Regions from separate parts of the Nocardiopsis sp. NPDC057823 genome, predicted to be linked through region 4. Evidence: predicted binding sites of a transcription regulator. Region 4 holds the regulator's gene; each other region holds the start of a gene.
The links. Region 4 encodes LexA, which represses DNA repair genes until DNA is damaged. Its sites were predicted from a motif close to TCGAACANNTGTTCGA; they were not measured.
Positions count from the first base shown of each region.

Region 1: a site for LexA is predicted at 1,537-1,552, ahead of ACFVNO_RS23800 (Rv2578c family radical SAM protein). Genes of this name have one in related genera too.
Region 2: a site for LexA is predicted at 1,535-1,550, ahead of uvrA (excinuclease ABC subunit UvrA). Genes of this name have one in related genera too.
Region 3: a site for LexA is predicted at 1,580-1,595, ahead of ruvC (crossover junction endodeoxyribonuclease RuvC). Genes of this name have one in related genera too.

Region 1 is NZ_JBHVLR010000017.1:21,301-24,309, forward strand. It holds gene ACFVNO_RS23795 (hypothetical protein) at 1-1,294, shown strand, start outside; gene ACFVNO_RS23800 (Rv2578c family radical SAM protein) at 1,562-2,641, shown strand; gene ACFVNO_RS23805 (histidine phosphatase family protein) at 2,672-3,009, opposite strand, start outside.
Region 2 is NZ_JBHVLR010000015.1:25,824-28,832, reverse strand. It holds gene uvrA (excinuclease ABC subunit UvrA) at 1-1,284, opposite strand, end outside; gene ACFVNO_RS22285 (TerC family protein) at 1,640-2,668, opposite strand.
Region 3 is NZ_JBHVLR010000010.1:28,758-31,766, forward strand. It holds gene ruvB (Holliday junction branch migration DNA helicase RuvB) at 1-347, opposite strand, end outside; gene ruvA (Holliday junction branch migration protein RuvA) at 359-976, opposite strand; gene ruvC (crossover junction endodeoxyribonuclease RuvC) at 1,009-1,563, opposite strand; gene ACFVNO_RS17495 (acetyl-CoA hydrolase/transferase C-terminal domain-containing protein) at 1,701-2,852, opposite strand; gene ACFVNO_RS17500 (NUDIX domain-containing protein) at 2,989-3,009, shown strand, end outside.
Region 4 is NZ_JBHVLR010000003.1:275,565-278,573, reverse strand. It holds gene ACFVNO_RS07755 (alpha/beta hydrolase family protein) at 1-813, opposite strand, end outside; gene lexA (transcriptional repressor LexA) at 1,031-1,756, opposite strand; gene nrdR (transcriptional regulator NrdR) at 2,298-2,786, shown strand; gene ACFVNO_RS07740 (vitamin B12-dependent ribonucleotide reductase) at 2,879-3,009, shown strand, end outside.

The DNA.
Region 1 (3,009 bases), on a different contig from region 4:
CCTGGTGCGCCTGGCCGCACACCGGGCCGGCCGAAGCGGCCTGACCCGGCGCCCCGGGCGGCTGGAGGACGCCGTCGTCGAAGCCCTGCTGGCGCACGGCGACCGCCGGAGCTCGGTGACCCTGTACGGGGACCGGGTCTCCCCGGAGATGCGCAGGAGGATCGCAGAGCACCCCGACCCCGAGATCCGCGACGCGTACCCGGACTTCGTCCGCGACATGGTGGAGCGCGGGGTGCCGCTCGGCCTCGACGACCTGGAACGGGTCTACGCCCGTCCCCTCGACGTGCTCGCCCGCGCGGAGGATCCGAAGCTGCGCGCCGCCATCGCGGACCTCTGGCACGACCGCCCTCCGGCCGTGCAGGCCGAACTGCTCGCCGACCCCGACCCCCGGGTCCGGGCGGCCGCCACCCGGCACGAGCGGCCCGGCATCCCGCCCGAATGGCGGGAGCGCTGCCTCGCCGACCCCGCCGTGCGCGCCAACGCGGCCCGCAGCGTCCCGCTCACGGCGGAGCAGTTCGAGCGGCTGGTGCGCAGCGGAGACGAGGACGTCCTCACGGCCGTCGCCGACAACCCCCACCTCTCCGCGGAGATGGTCGCCCGACTGGTGGCGGACGTCGACCACCCGTACGTGCGAATCGCGGCGGCGCTGAGCCGCCACGTGGACACCGCGACCCGGGACCGGCTGTACGCGCTCGTCGAGGCCGAGTACGCGAACGGGAGCGTCGAGGCGGAGATAGCCCTGTACTGGTACCCCGCCGAGCCCGGCTGGCTGCGCGAGGCCCCTCTCGATGAGCGGCTGGCCTACCTCGACTGCCCGCACGCGGTGTTCCGGCGTGTCCTGGCCTCCTGCCACGACCTTCCCGAAGAGGCCTGGCGCCGACTGGACGACGACCCCGACCCCATGGTCCGCCAGATCGCCGCCCACCGCCCGGACACACCGCCGGACGTCCTGGAACGCCTGGTACGCGAACACGGCGATGCCCGCCGCCCCCGGCCATTGCTCGTGGACCACCCGAACTTCCCCCGGCACGCACTGCGCACGTTCGTCGACGACCCGGACCCGCAGGTGCGCCGCCTGGCCCTGCACGACCCGGAACTCCCCGCGCGGGACCTCGAACGGCTCGCCGCCGACCCCGCCCTGCGCAGCGGGGTGGCCGAGCACCCCAACGTCACGGACGCGCTGCTGGACCGGCTGCTCTCCGATCCCGACCCCGAAGTCGCCGACCACGCCGCCGCCAACCCCGCCCTGCCCCCGGACCGGATGTACCGCATCCTCGCCGCCGCCGGGCTGTGACCTCACGGGGACCGGTCCCGGGACCGACTCCCGCCATCGGATCGGACGGGGCGACCGGACACAGGCCTCCGCGACGGGTCCCCCTGCCCCGGAGCCCGGCTCACCGACACGATTTCTTCTTCCTTCCCGGCCGCCGGCCCCGACCGCCGGAATCCCCTGCCCACCCGGGGAACCGGTCCGCGCCGCGCCCCCTGCCCACCGCCCGAACACCCCGTCCGGTGTTCGAACCACTCGACAGATGTTCGAAAACATGTTCGAATCACAGTCATGCGCTGGGAGAACCTGAGAGAGGCGACCACGACCGTCGAGCAGACCGCCCTGTTCGACCACACGCCGCCCCCGACCCGGGGCACCGGGCGGGCGGGGCTTCGGACGGCCGGGCCCGGGCCGGTGCAGGCGGGGCAGGACGGCGAACCCGTCGCGATCGAGGTCCGGGCCCGGTCCATCATCAACCGGGTCCCCGGCGACTCCCCGCTGTTCCGCTGGAGCGTCAACCCCTACCGCGGCTGTTCGCACGCCTGCGTGTACTGCTTCGCCCGGCGCACCCACGAATACCTGGACCTGGACAGCGGCCATGACTTCGACACCCGTATCGTCGTCAAGGTCAACGCCGGTGAACGGCTGCGCGCCGAACTCGCCCGCCCCTCCTGGCGCGGGGAGCACATCGCGATGGGCACCAACACCGACCCCTACCAGCGCGCCGAGGGCCGCTACCGGCTCATGCCGCAGATCATCGCCGCCCTGCGCGACGCCGCCAACCCCTTCTCGATCCTCACCAAGGGCACGCTGGTCCTGCGCGACCTGGACCTGCTCGAACAGGCGGCCCGTGTCACCGAGGTCGGCATGGCGGTCTCGGTGGGCTCCGTGGACGAGGCCGTGTGGCGCACGGTGGAGCCGGGGACCCCGAGCCCGCGGGCGCGCCTGGACGTGGTGCGCCGCCTGGCCGAACGCGGCCTGGAGTGCTCGGTGCTGATGGCGCCGATCCTGCCCGGCCTGACCGACTCGGCCGAACAGATCGAGGAGACCGTGACCGCCATCGCCGCGGCGGGGGCCGCCCGCGTCACCCCGATCGTGCTGCACCTGAGGCCGGGCGCTCGCGAGTGGTACCGGGCCTGGCTCTCACGCGAGCACCCGGGGCTGCTGCCGCTGTACGGCAGGCTGTACGGCCGCGGCTCCTACGCGCCCGAGTCCTACCGGCGGATCGTCACCGAGGCCGTCCGCGAGATCGCCGGCCGCCACGGACTGAACCGTCCGGGCGCCGCCCACCGCGCCCGCGCCCCGGAGCGGCCCGCCGCGGCCCCGGCCGACCGGCGCCCCGAACAGCTCGCCCTGGGCTTCCCCGGCTGAGGCCCGCCCCCCTCGCCGCCCCGGCGGCGCTCAGGGCCGGCCGCCGCCCGCGAACCCCGTCCACCGCAGCCCGGCGGGCAGGTGGGACATGTCGTTGAACATCACGACGGCCGGGGGTCCGTCGTCGCTGAATTCGACCACCGTGAGGGAGGCGTTCGCGACGCCCGCCAGGGACATCCATTGCGCGGGCGGCGCGTTCAATACCTCGCGGACGATCCAGGCGATCGGGTACGCGTGCGTCACCACCACTTCGTGCGTCGCGCGGCGCCCCCGGCCGTTGGGCCCGCAGAACCGTGCCGTCAAAGCGTCCGCGGTCCTTCGCCCGGCATCGGCTTCGCCGCGGTCGTAACCGTCGAAGAACCCCTTCC
Region 2 (3,009 bases), on a different contig from region 4:
CACGGTCACCGCGAGCACCACCGGCTTGAGCCGGGTCCCCTCGCAGGCGGGGCAGGGCACGCTGCGCATGTAGCCCTCGAGGCGCTCGCGGCCGTAGTCGCTCTCGGTCTCGGTGTAGCGGCGCTTGACCCAGGGGATGACGCCCTCGAAGTCGGTGTAGTAGGACCGCTCGCGGTTGTACTTGGTGCGGTAGCTGACGTGGACCTGGGTGTCGTGCCCCTCCAGGATCGCCTTGCGGGCGCGCTTGGGCAGCTTCTCCCAGGGGGTGTCCAGGACGAAGCCGACCGACTCGCCCAGGGCGGTGAGCAGCCGCTCCCAGTACCCGCCGTTGGGGCCGCCCGACCAGGGGGCCAGGGCGCCCTCGGCCAGGGTCTTGGCCGGGTCGGGGACGATCAGCTCCGGGTCGACCTCCATGCGGGTGCCCAGGCCCGAGCACTCCGGGCAGGCGCCGTAGGGGGCGTTGAAGGAGAAGGAGCGCGGCTCCAACTGCTCGAAGGACAGGTCGTCGTAGGGGCAGTACAGGTGCTCGGAGAAGACCTTCTCGCGCTCGGGGTCGTCCTCGGCCAGGTCGACGAAGTCCAGCACAATGGTCCCGCCGGCCAGCTTGAGCGCGGTCTCCACCGAGTCGGTCAGCCGCCCGCGGGAGGACTCCTTGACGGAGAGCCGGTCCACGATCACCGAGATGTCGTGCTTGTCGTAGCGGCCCAGCTTGGGCGCCTCGTCCAGGCGCACCGGCCGGCCGTCCACGACCGCGCGGGTGTACCCCTTGGACTGCAGGTCCTTGAACAGTTCGAGGTACTCGCCCTTGCGGCCGCGCACCACCGGGGCCAGCACCTGGAAGCGGGTGCCCTCGGTCATCTCCAGCACCCGGTCCACGATCTGCTGCGGGCTCTGCCGGGAGATCTCGCGGCGGCACTGCGGGCAGTGCGGGACGCCGATGCGCGCCCACAGCAGCCGCAGGTAGTCGTACACCTCGGTGATGGTGCCGACGGTGGAGCGGGGGTTGCGGCTGGTGGACTTCTGGTCGATGGACACCGCCGGGGACAGCCCCTCGATGAAGTCCACGTCGGGCTTGTCCATCTGGCCCAGGAACTGGCGGGCGTACGCCGACAGGGATTCGACGTAGCGGCGCTGCCCCTCGGCGAAGATCGTGTCGAAGGCCAGCGAGGACTTGCCCGAACCGGACAGGCCGGTGAACACGATCATGGCGTCGCGGGGCAGGTCCAGCGACACGTCCTTGAGGTTGTGCTCCCGGGCACCCCGGACTACCAGTTGTTCGACCATCGAGTCAGACATCCTTCGGCTGTGGCACACAGGGCACCGGTCGGGCGTCGGCCTGCCGTGCGCGGTTCGTGTGTTCGGCGGTCGGGTCCCCCGGACGACCGCCCCGGCCCCGGATCCGGGCCGCTGAAGGGGGGTGGGGAGGGCGTGGGCCTCCCCGTCCGTCAAGACTAACGACCCCCGCCGACGGAATCTTCCGCAACGGAGAAGTGCCGTGTCCTGATGCCCGACGCCGATACGGGGTCCACTATAGACGAACGGGTGTTCGATGTCCGGGTTTTCACGCGGTCCGGAAAAGAAGAACCGGGGGCGGTCCCGGTGAACGGGACCGCCCCCGGGCGGGAGCGCGGGACGGCCGTCAGGAGCGGTCGGCCGCGGAGTCCCTCTCGCCCTCCTCCTCGACGGCGGGAGGGGCGTTGCGCTTGTCGGCCGCGGACTTGACCAGGCTGCCGGCGATCGTGATCACCATGACGCCGATGATCACCGTCAGGGACAGGGAGGTGCTGATCTCCGGGACGTGCACGCCGTTCTCGTGCAACGCGTGCAGGATCATCTTGATGCCGATGAACACCATGATCGCCGACAGGCCCCAGCTGATGTAGGCCAGGCGGTCCATCAGGCCGGCCAGCAGGAAGTACAGCTGGCGCAGGCCCAGCAGGGCGAAGGCGTTGGCGGTGAAGACGATGTAGGCGTCCTGGGTGAGGCCGAAGATCGCCGGGATCGAGTCGACCGCGAAGACCAGGTCGATGACGCCGATGGCCAGGATGACCAGCAGCATCGGGGTGATGTGGCGCTTGCCGTCGAGCTTCACCGTCAGGTGCGCGCCGTGGTAGCCGTCGGTGACCGGCCAGAACCGCTTGACCAGGCGCACGACCGGCGTCTGGGTGAAGTCCTTCTCCTCCTCGTCGCCCTTCATGTGGTCCCGGACGATCTTGTACCCGGTGTAGATGAGGAAGGCGCCGAACAGGTAGAAGACCTCGCTCCAGGCGTTGATGACCTGGGCGCCGAGGATGATGAAGATACCGCGCATGATCAGCGCGATGACGATGCCGATGAGCAGCACCTCGTGCTGGTACTTCTTGGGCACCGCGAAGGAGCCCATCAGCAGGTAGAAGACGAAGAGGTTGTCGACGCTCAGGCTCTTCTCGGTGACGAACCCGGCGAAGTACTCCGCGCCGGCGGTCGCACCGCCGTAGTACCACACACCGAAGCCGAAGATGATGGCGATGCCGATGTAGAAGGCGGCCCACCAGGCCGCCTGCTTGACCCCGAACTCCTGGGGGCCCTTCTTCTTGCTCCACGGGTGGTCCACGATGGCGAGGTCGATGACCAGGATCGCGATCATGGCGCCGATCGTGGCGACCCAGACCCACAAGGGTACGTTCACTGTCGTTAACTCCTCCGGTCAGTGCGCGCGGGCTGTTTGCACGCACGTCGAACTGCCGGAGGTCTCTCCCGCTCGCCTCGGAATCCGGGGCGAACCGACGGTACCGGGAACACGCCCTTGTGTTCCGTGATGACGACACCGCCGCGACAGGGATACTCCCCTCACATGCCAGGCCAGGATACCGGCCGCACGATGTGACCGTGCACGCCCGACCTGTGACCACGATGCCACATCCGCCCTCTCCGCAGAAGTAGCGCAGAGGACGAAGTAGCACGACCCCCAGGACACATCATCCGCTCCTGGGAGATATCTGGCGAACGAACAGGGGATCCGGGTATATA
Region 3 (3,009 bases), on a different contig from region 4:
GCGGCCAGGTCGCCGGAGCGCTCGATGGCGGGGCCGGAGGTGATGCGCAGGGGGGAGCCCAGCTCGGCGGCGATGATCATGGCCAGGGTGGTCTTGCCCAGGCCCGGGCCGCCGGACATGAGGATGTGGTCGGGGGCGCGGTTGCGCTTGCGGGCGCTGTCCAGGACCAGGGAGAGCTGTTCGCGCACCCGTTCCTGGCCGACGAACTCGTCGAGCGCGCGCGGCCGCAGGGCGCCCTCCAGCCGGCGCTCGTCGGCTCCGGCCTCGGAGGAGACGGCCTCCCGGGCGTACGGCCCGGGGAGGTCCCGGTCCGCCGGTCCCGTCGGTCGGTCGTGGTCGTCGTACACGGTGGGCCCTCCTAGGCGCGGCTGAGGGTGCGCAGGGCGCTGCGCAGCAGGACGGCGACGTCGGCGGTCTCCTCGGCCTGGGGCGCGACGGCGGCGGCCGCGGCCTCGGCGTCCTTGGCGGACCAGCCCAGGTTGACCAGGCCGGAGACCACCTGGGTGCGCCAGGCGCCGTTGGGCCCGGCCCCGGCGCCGTCCGGGACCGGCGGCAGGGTGCCGTCGGTGAAGACGGGCGGGTCGATCTTCCCGCGCAGCTCCAGGACGATGCGCTGGGCGCCCTTCTTGCCGATGCCCGGGACCCGGGTCAGGGCGTTGGTGTCCTCGGTGGCCACGGCGTGGCGCAGGGAGTCGGGGCTGTGCACCGAGAGCATGGCCAGGGCCAGCCGGGGGCCGACCCCGGAGGCGGTCTGGAGCTGCTCGAACAGGTGCTTCTCGTCGTCGTCGGCGAATCCGAAGAGGGTGAGGGAGTCCTCGCGCACGACGAGGCTGGTGGCGACGGTGCCGGTCTCCCCCACGTGCAGGCGGGACAGGGCGCTCGGGGTGCACTGCACGGACATGCCGACCCCGCCGACGTCGATGACGGCGCTGCCGGCGCCGCGTGCGGCCACCCGGCCGGTGAGGAACGCGATCATGTCATGGGGGCACCGGGTGCCCTTCTCCTTCCCTAGGGGCGGGCGCCGCGGGCGCGGCGGGCCAGTTCGACCTTGCGGGCGAAGTCCTGCTGTGCCTGGGCCACCCGGGCCTGGGCGCCGCCGCGCCAGATGTGGCAGATGGCCAGGGCGACCGCGTCGGCCGCGTCGGCGGGGCGGGGCGGGCCGTCGAGTCCGAGGATACGCGCGACCATGGTGCCGACCTGCGCCTTGTCCGCGCGGCCGCTGCCGGTGATGGCGGCCTTGGCCTCGCTGGGGGTGTGCAGGGCGACGGGCAGGCCGCGGCGGGCGGCGCAGACCAGGGCGATGCCGCTGGCCTGGGCGGTGCCCATGACGGTGCTGAGGTTGTGCTGGGCGAAGACCCGCTCGACGGCGACGGCGTCGGGGCGGACCTCGTCGAGCCAGCGCTCGATGCCGCGCTCGACGCCCAGCAGGCGCTGGGGCAGGTCCTCGTCGGGGGAGGTGCGGATGGCGTCGGCGCCGATGAGGCTCAGGGGGCGGCCGATGGCGCCCTCGACGGCGCCGACGCCGCACCGGGTGAGCCCCGGGTCGATTCCCAGCACGCGCACGCGCCCCACACCTTTCTCGAACGTTCGTTCGCACCATGCTAATGCCGCGGGACGACAGGAGTCCCGCGCCCGGCCCGGCGTGTCTCGGGGGCCGTGCCGGTCGAGCGTACCGGGGCCCGGGGACGGGGCGGGGGCGTTCAGGCGCGGCCGGTCCCCCACAGGTCGGCCAGGGCGGCGCGGCGCTCGGCCCGGGAGAGGCCGCGCAGGTCGGCGACGCCGCGCTCGGTGACCACGACCTCCACGTCCTGGGAGGGGGTGGTGACCGGCCGGGAGAGGCGTTCGACCAGGGTGGAACGGCCGCGGTGGCGGGTGGGGACGGCGATGACGCTGAGCCCGCCGACGGAGCGGGTGGCGGCCGCGGCGTAGTCGGAGTGGCCGCCGATGCCGCCGAGCACGCCCCGGGCGGTGCCCTCGACGTTGACCTGGCCGTCGTGGTCGATCTCCACCGCGGTGTTGACGGCGACGAAGGGGTCGGCGGACAGGCGGCCGGGGTCCAGGACGTGTTCCACGGAGTGCAGCAGGGGGCGGCCGTCGGCCCAGGCGTGCAGGCGCGGGCCGCCGACGAGGTACATGCCCACGGGGTCGCCCAGCAGCAGGCCGCGCTCGTCGAGGTCGACGGCGGCCTCGGGCAGCGGCCCGGAGTCGATGCGCACGGGGACCCGCAGCTCGGCGGCCAGGGCGGCGGGCACGGGGCCGAAGCCGAGCTGGAGGCGGGCGCCGGCGGGGATGAGGGGCGCCAGGTGGCGGGCGATGGCGGCCTGGTCGGGGCCGGTGGGCGAGGGGCGCAGGGTCCCGGCGGTGCGGTCGCTCTCCCCGATGACGACGACGCGGTCGGCGGGCAGCGGCGGCCCGGCGTCGGCGCGGGGCAGGTTCGGCGAGACCACCCCGGCGACCAGGGCGCCCGCCTCGACGGCGGTGCGCAGCCAGCCGGCCTCGCTGCCGAAGGCGTACCCGCCGGGCACCGGGACCACCGAGGCGACGAGCAGGTCGGGACGCCACAGGCCGTGCAGCAGGGCGGGGACGGCGGACATGCGCACCGGCGGGTGGGCGATGAGGCCGCGGTCGACGTGATCGCGCAGGCCCCAGCCGGGCATGACGGTGCGGGCGTCGGCGAACGCGGCGGGGTCGAGCCCGGGGTCGGCCTCGGGGACCCAGCCCAGGACGAGGCGGACGCCGCCGGCGCGCGCGGCGGCCGCGCACAGGTCGGCGGTGACGCTCCGCGGGGCGCCGAACCCGTCGCCCAGGGCGACGGTCGCGCCCGGTCCCACCAGGTCCGTCAGGCTCTCCACGCTCTCCCCTTCCGCCGGACCGACCGTACCGGACCGGGCGGCCCGGCCGGGAAAAGGGGGTGGACTCCGCGGCGGGGGCCGTGCTAAGTTCTTCTCGAAGCGAGAAAAACTCACTCTGAGAAGAACTGGACCGACCATGGTGGACGACGGGATGCGG
Region 4 (3,009 bases):
CATCCGGTCCATCCGGGCCAGGAACCCGGTGTTCTGCGGCGAGTACAGGGTGCCGACGACGCCGGTGAGGTCGTCGGGGACCTCCCGGCCGCCGCGCACCGCGGCCCGACCGGCGCGGGCGTCGGAGAGCATGGTCACCGCCTCCGTCTCGGTGAGCTGCCCCGCCGCCTCGACCGCGCGCACCTGCTCGGTGAGCTGGCGGTCCAGCACGTCCAGGTAGCGGTCGCCCACCGGGGCGGCCAGCACCAGGGCCGGTGCGGCGTCCACCAGGGTGTGGGCGCGCAGCGCGTAGAGGGAGCCCTCGCTGTGCCCGACCACCGCGGTGCGGGCCGGGTCCACCTCGCTCTGCTCCACCAGCGCCTCGTAGGCCGCGGCCATCTGGGCGTCGAACACGTCCGGGTCCACCGGGGCGTCCGGGTCGAGGCCGCCCAGTCCGGTCTCGCCGCTGCCGAGCTTGTCGTAGCGCAGGGAGGCCACCCCCGACTCGGCCAGGAGGCGGGCGAAGTTGAGGTTGGTGTTCGCGTCGGGGCGCATGTCGGCGTTGCCGTCGCGGTCGGTGGGGCCGCTGCCCGAGACGATCAGCGCGCCCGGTACCGGGCCGGACGTGTCCGCGGGCAGGGTGAGGGTGGCGAACACCTCGATCCCGTCCACGGTGAAGCTCAGCTCCCGCTCGGAACCCGCCACCCCGGGCGGCGGGGCGGCCTCCTCCTCGGCCGGAGCGCAGGCGGAGGTCGACAGCAGGGCCGCGGCCGCGGCGACCGCCACGGCGCGCCCTCGGACACGCGGGAAGACGAGGGAAGCGAACACCCCCATAGCCTAGGCGCCCGGGAGGACGCCCGATGCCCCGGGCGGCCCGGAGCGGCGGGGGCCGCCACCCGTGTCCGGGACGGCCACCGGCCGCCGCCGCGGCGGCCCGCCGGTCGCACCCGTGGCCCCGCACGGGTGCGACATGTCCCGTACCGCCCGCGGACCCGCGCCCGGCGCCGCCCGGCGGGGCGGACCGGCCGGGGGACGACCGGGGGCGTATCGCTCAGACGCGGCGCATCACGGTGACGACCTTGCCCAGGATGGTGGCCGCGTCGCCGTTGATCGGCTCGTAGGCGTCGTTGCGCGGCATCAGCCACACGTGCCCGTCCTCGGTGCGGCGCAGCACCTTGACCGTGGCCTCCTCGTCCAGCAGCGCCGCGACGATGTCCCCGTTCTCGGCGTCCGGCTGCTGGCGGACCACCACCATGTCCCCGTCGGTGATGGCGGCGTCGGTCATCGAGTCGCCGACCACGGTGAGCATGAACAGCCGGCCCTCGCCGACCAGCTGCCGCGGCAGGGACAGCACGTCCTCCACCGACTCCTCGGCCAGGATGGGACCGCCCGCGGCGATCCGCCCCACCAGGGGCACCCGGGCGGCGTGCGCCGGGTCGGACTCCTCGGCGGCGACCAGCGCGCGCACCCCGGGGCGGCCCGGCTGGCGCAGCTCCACGGCCCGCGGCCGGTTCTGGTCGCGGTACAGGTAGCCCTTGCGCTGGAGCACCTTGAGCTGGTGCGCGACGCTGGAGGGGCTGGACAGGCCGACCGACTCCCCGATCTCCCTGATCGACGGCGGGTAGCCGCGCTCGCGCAGGTACCGCTGGATACAGTTCAGGACGCTCTGCTGGCGGGCGGTGAGCTTGGGCGCCTCCTCGGGCGCGCCCGCCTCGCCCACGGGCGCGAGAACGGTGGTGGTTGCGGAATCCAGGGGTCCGGGATTCTCCTCCGGCACGGCCGGCCTCCTCGGCATCGGTTCGGTCAGGGCCTGCTTGCACGACTGGCCACCACCGGTCTGCGACCGCTCCGGACCCTGTGTCCACGTGATGGCGAAACCGGCGTGAAATCAAGGCCAACGTTAGTCGTTGCGCACGGTGATATCAAACAAGCGTTCGAGGCCTGTGGACAATTGCCGAGAGGATTTTCCGCGGCGCTTTTCCGGCCTCACTTACGTGTGTACACGTGTTCACGTCGCGTCGCCCCCGGAATGGCGGAAGATGTGCCGACGGGTTCGAGAACGGGGGGATGCGGGGCGGATCACCCCCGGGCAAGGGCTCGACCGAAAACCCCGAGCCGCGCCGTGGAAGGGGATTCGCGGCGATATCCTGGGCGGCGCGCGGCTGTGACACGCGGGGCGCGCGAAAGTTGCGGTTCGTCCGACCCTCCGACTAGGTTCGACCACAACATCTGGTGTCGCTGTTTGAGGCGTCGGCCCAGGAGTTGTGGTTAAGTAGACCCAGGGTTGTCAGTTCGGCGAGGGAAGCAGGTGAGCCGGGATGCACTGTCCGTTCTGCCGCCATCCGGACACCCGGGTGATCGACAGCAGGTCCACCGACGACGGCGCGGCCATCCGCCGCCGCCGTTCCTGTCCTGCCTGCGAACGCCGTTTCACCACACAGGAGACCGTCCTGCTGATGGTCGCCAAGCGCTCCGGCGTCACCGAGCCCTTCAGCCGGACCAAGATCATCGCCGGGGTCCGCCGGGCCTGCCAGGGCCGCCCGGTCTCCGAGGACGCGCTGGCCAAGCTCGGCCAGCAGGTCGAGGAGGAGATCCGCGGCCGCGGCGTCGCGGAGGTCCCGGCCCACGAGATCGGCCTGGCCATCCTGGGCCCCATGCGCGACCTCGACGAGGTCGCCTACCTGCACTTCGCCAGTGTCTACCGCGGTTTCGAGAGCCTCGCCGACTTCGAGGCCGAGATCGCCAGCCTGCGCAGCGACCGCGAGGCCGAGGCCCGGGCCAAGGAAGAGGCCGACACCACGGCCTGACGCACCGCTCCCCGGGGGCGCCGAGGGAACGCCCCCGAGCGACGGTTCCGCGCGCGGGCCGCGCCCGCGCCCTATCTTCGGGGGACTCCGCCATGACGGAAACCACCAGCGGATCGACGGGACGCAAGGGCAAGGGGAGGCGCAAGGGGCTGAAGATCCCGCGGATCTTCACCACCGAAGGCGTTCATCCCTACGACACCCTGGAATGGGAGCGCCGGGACGT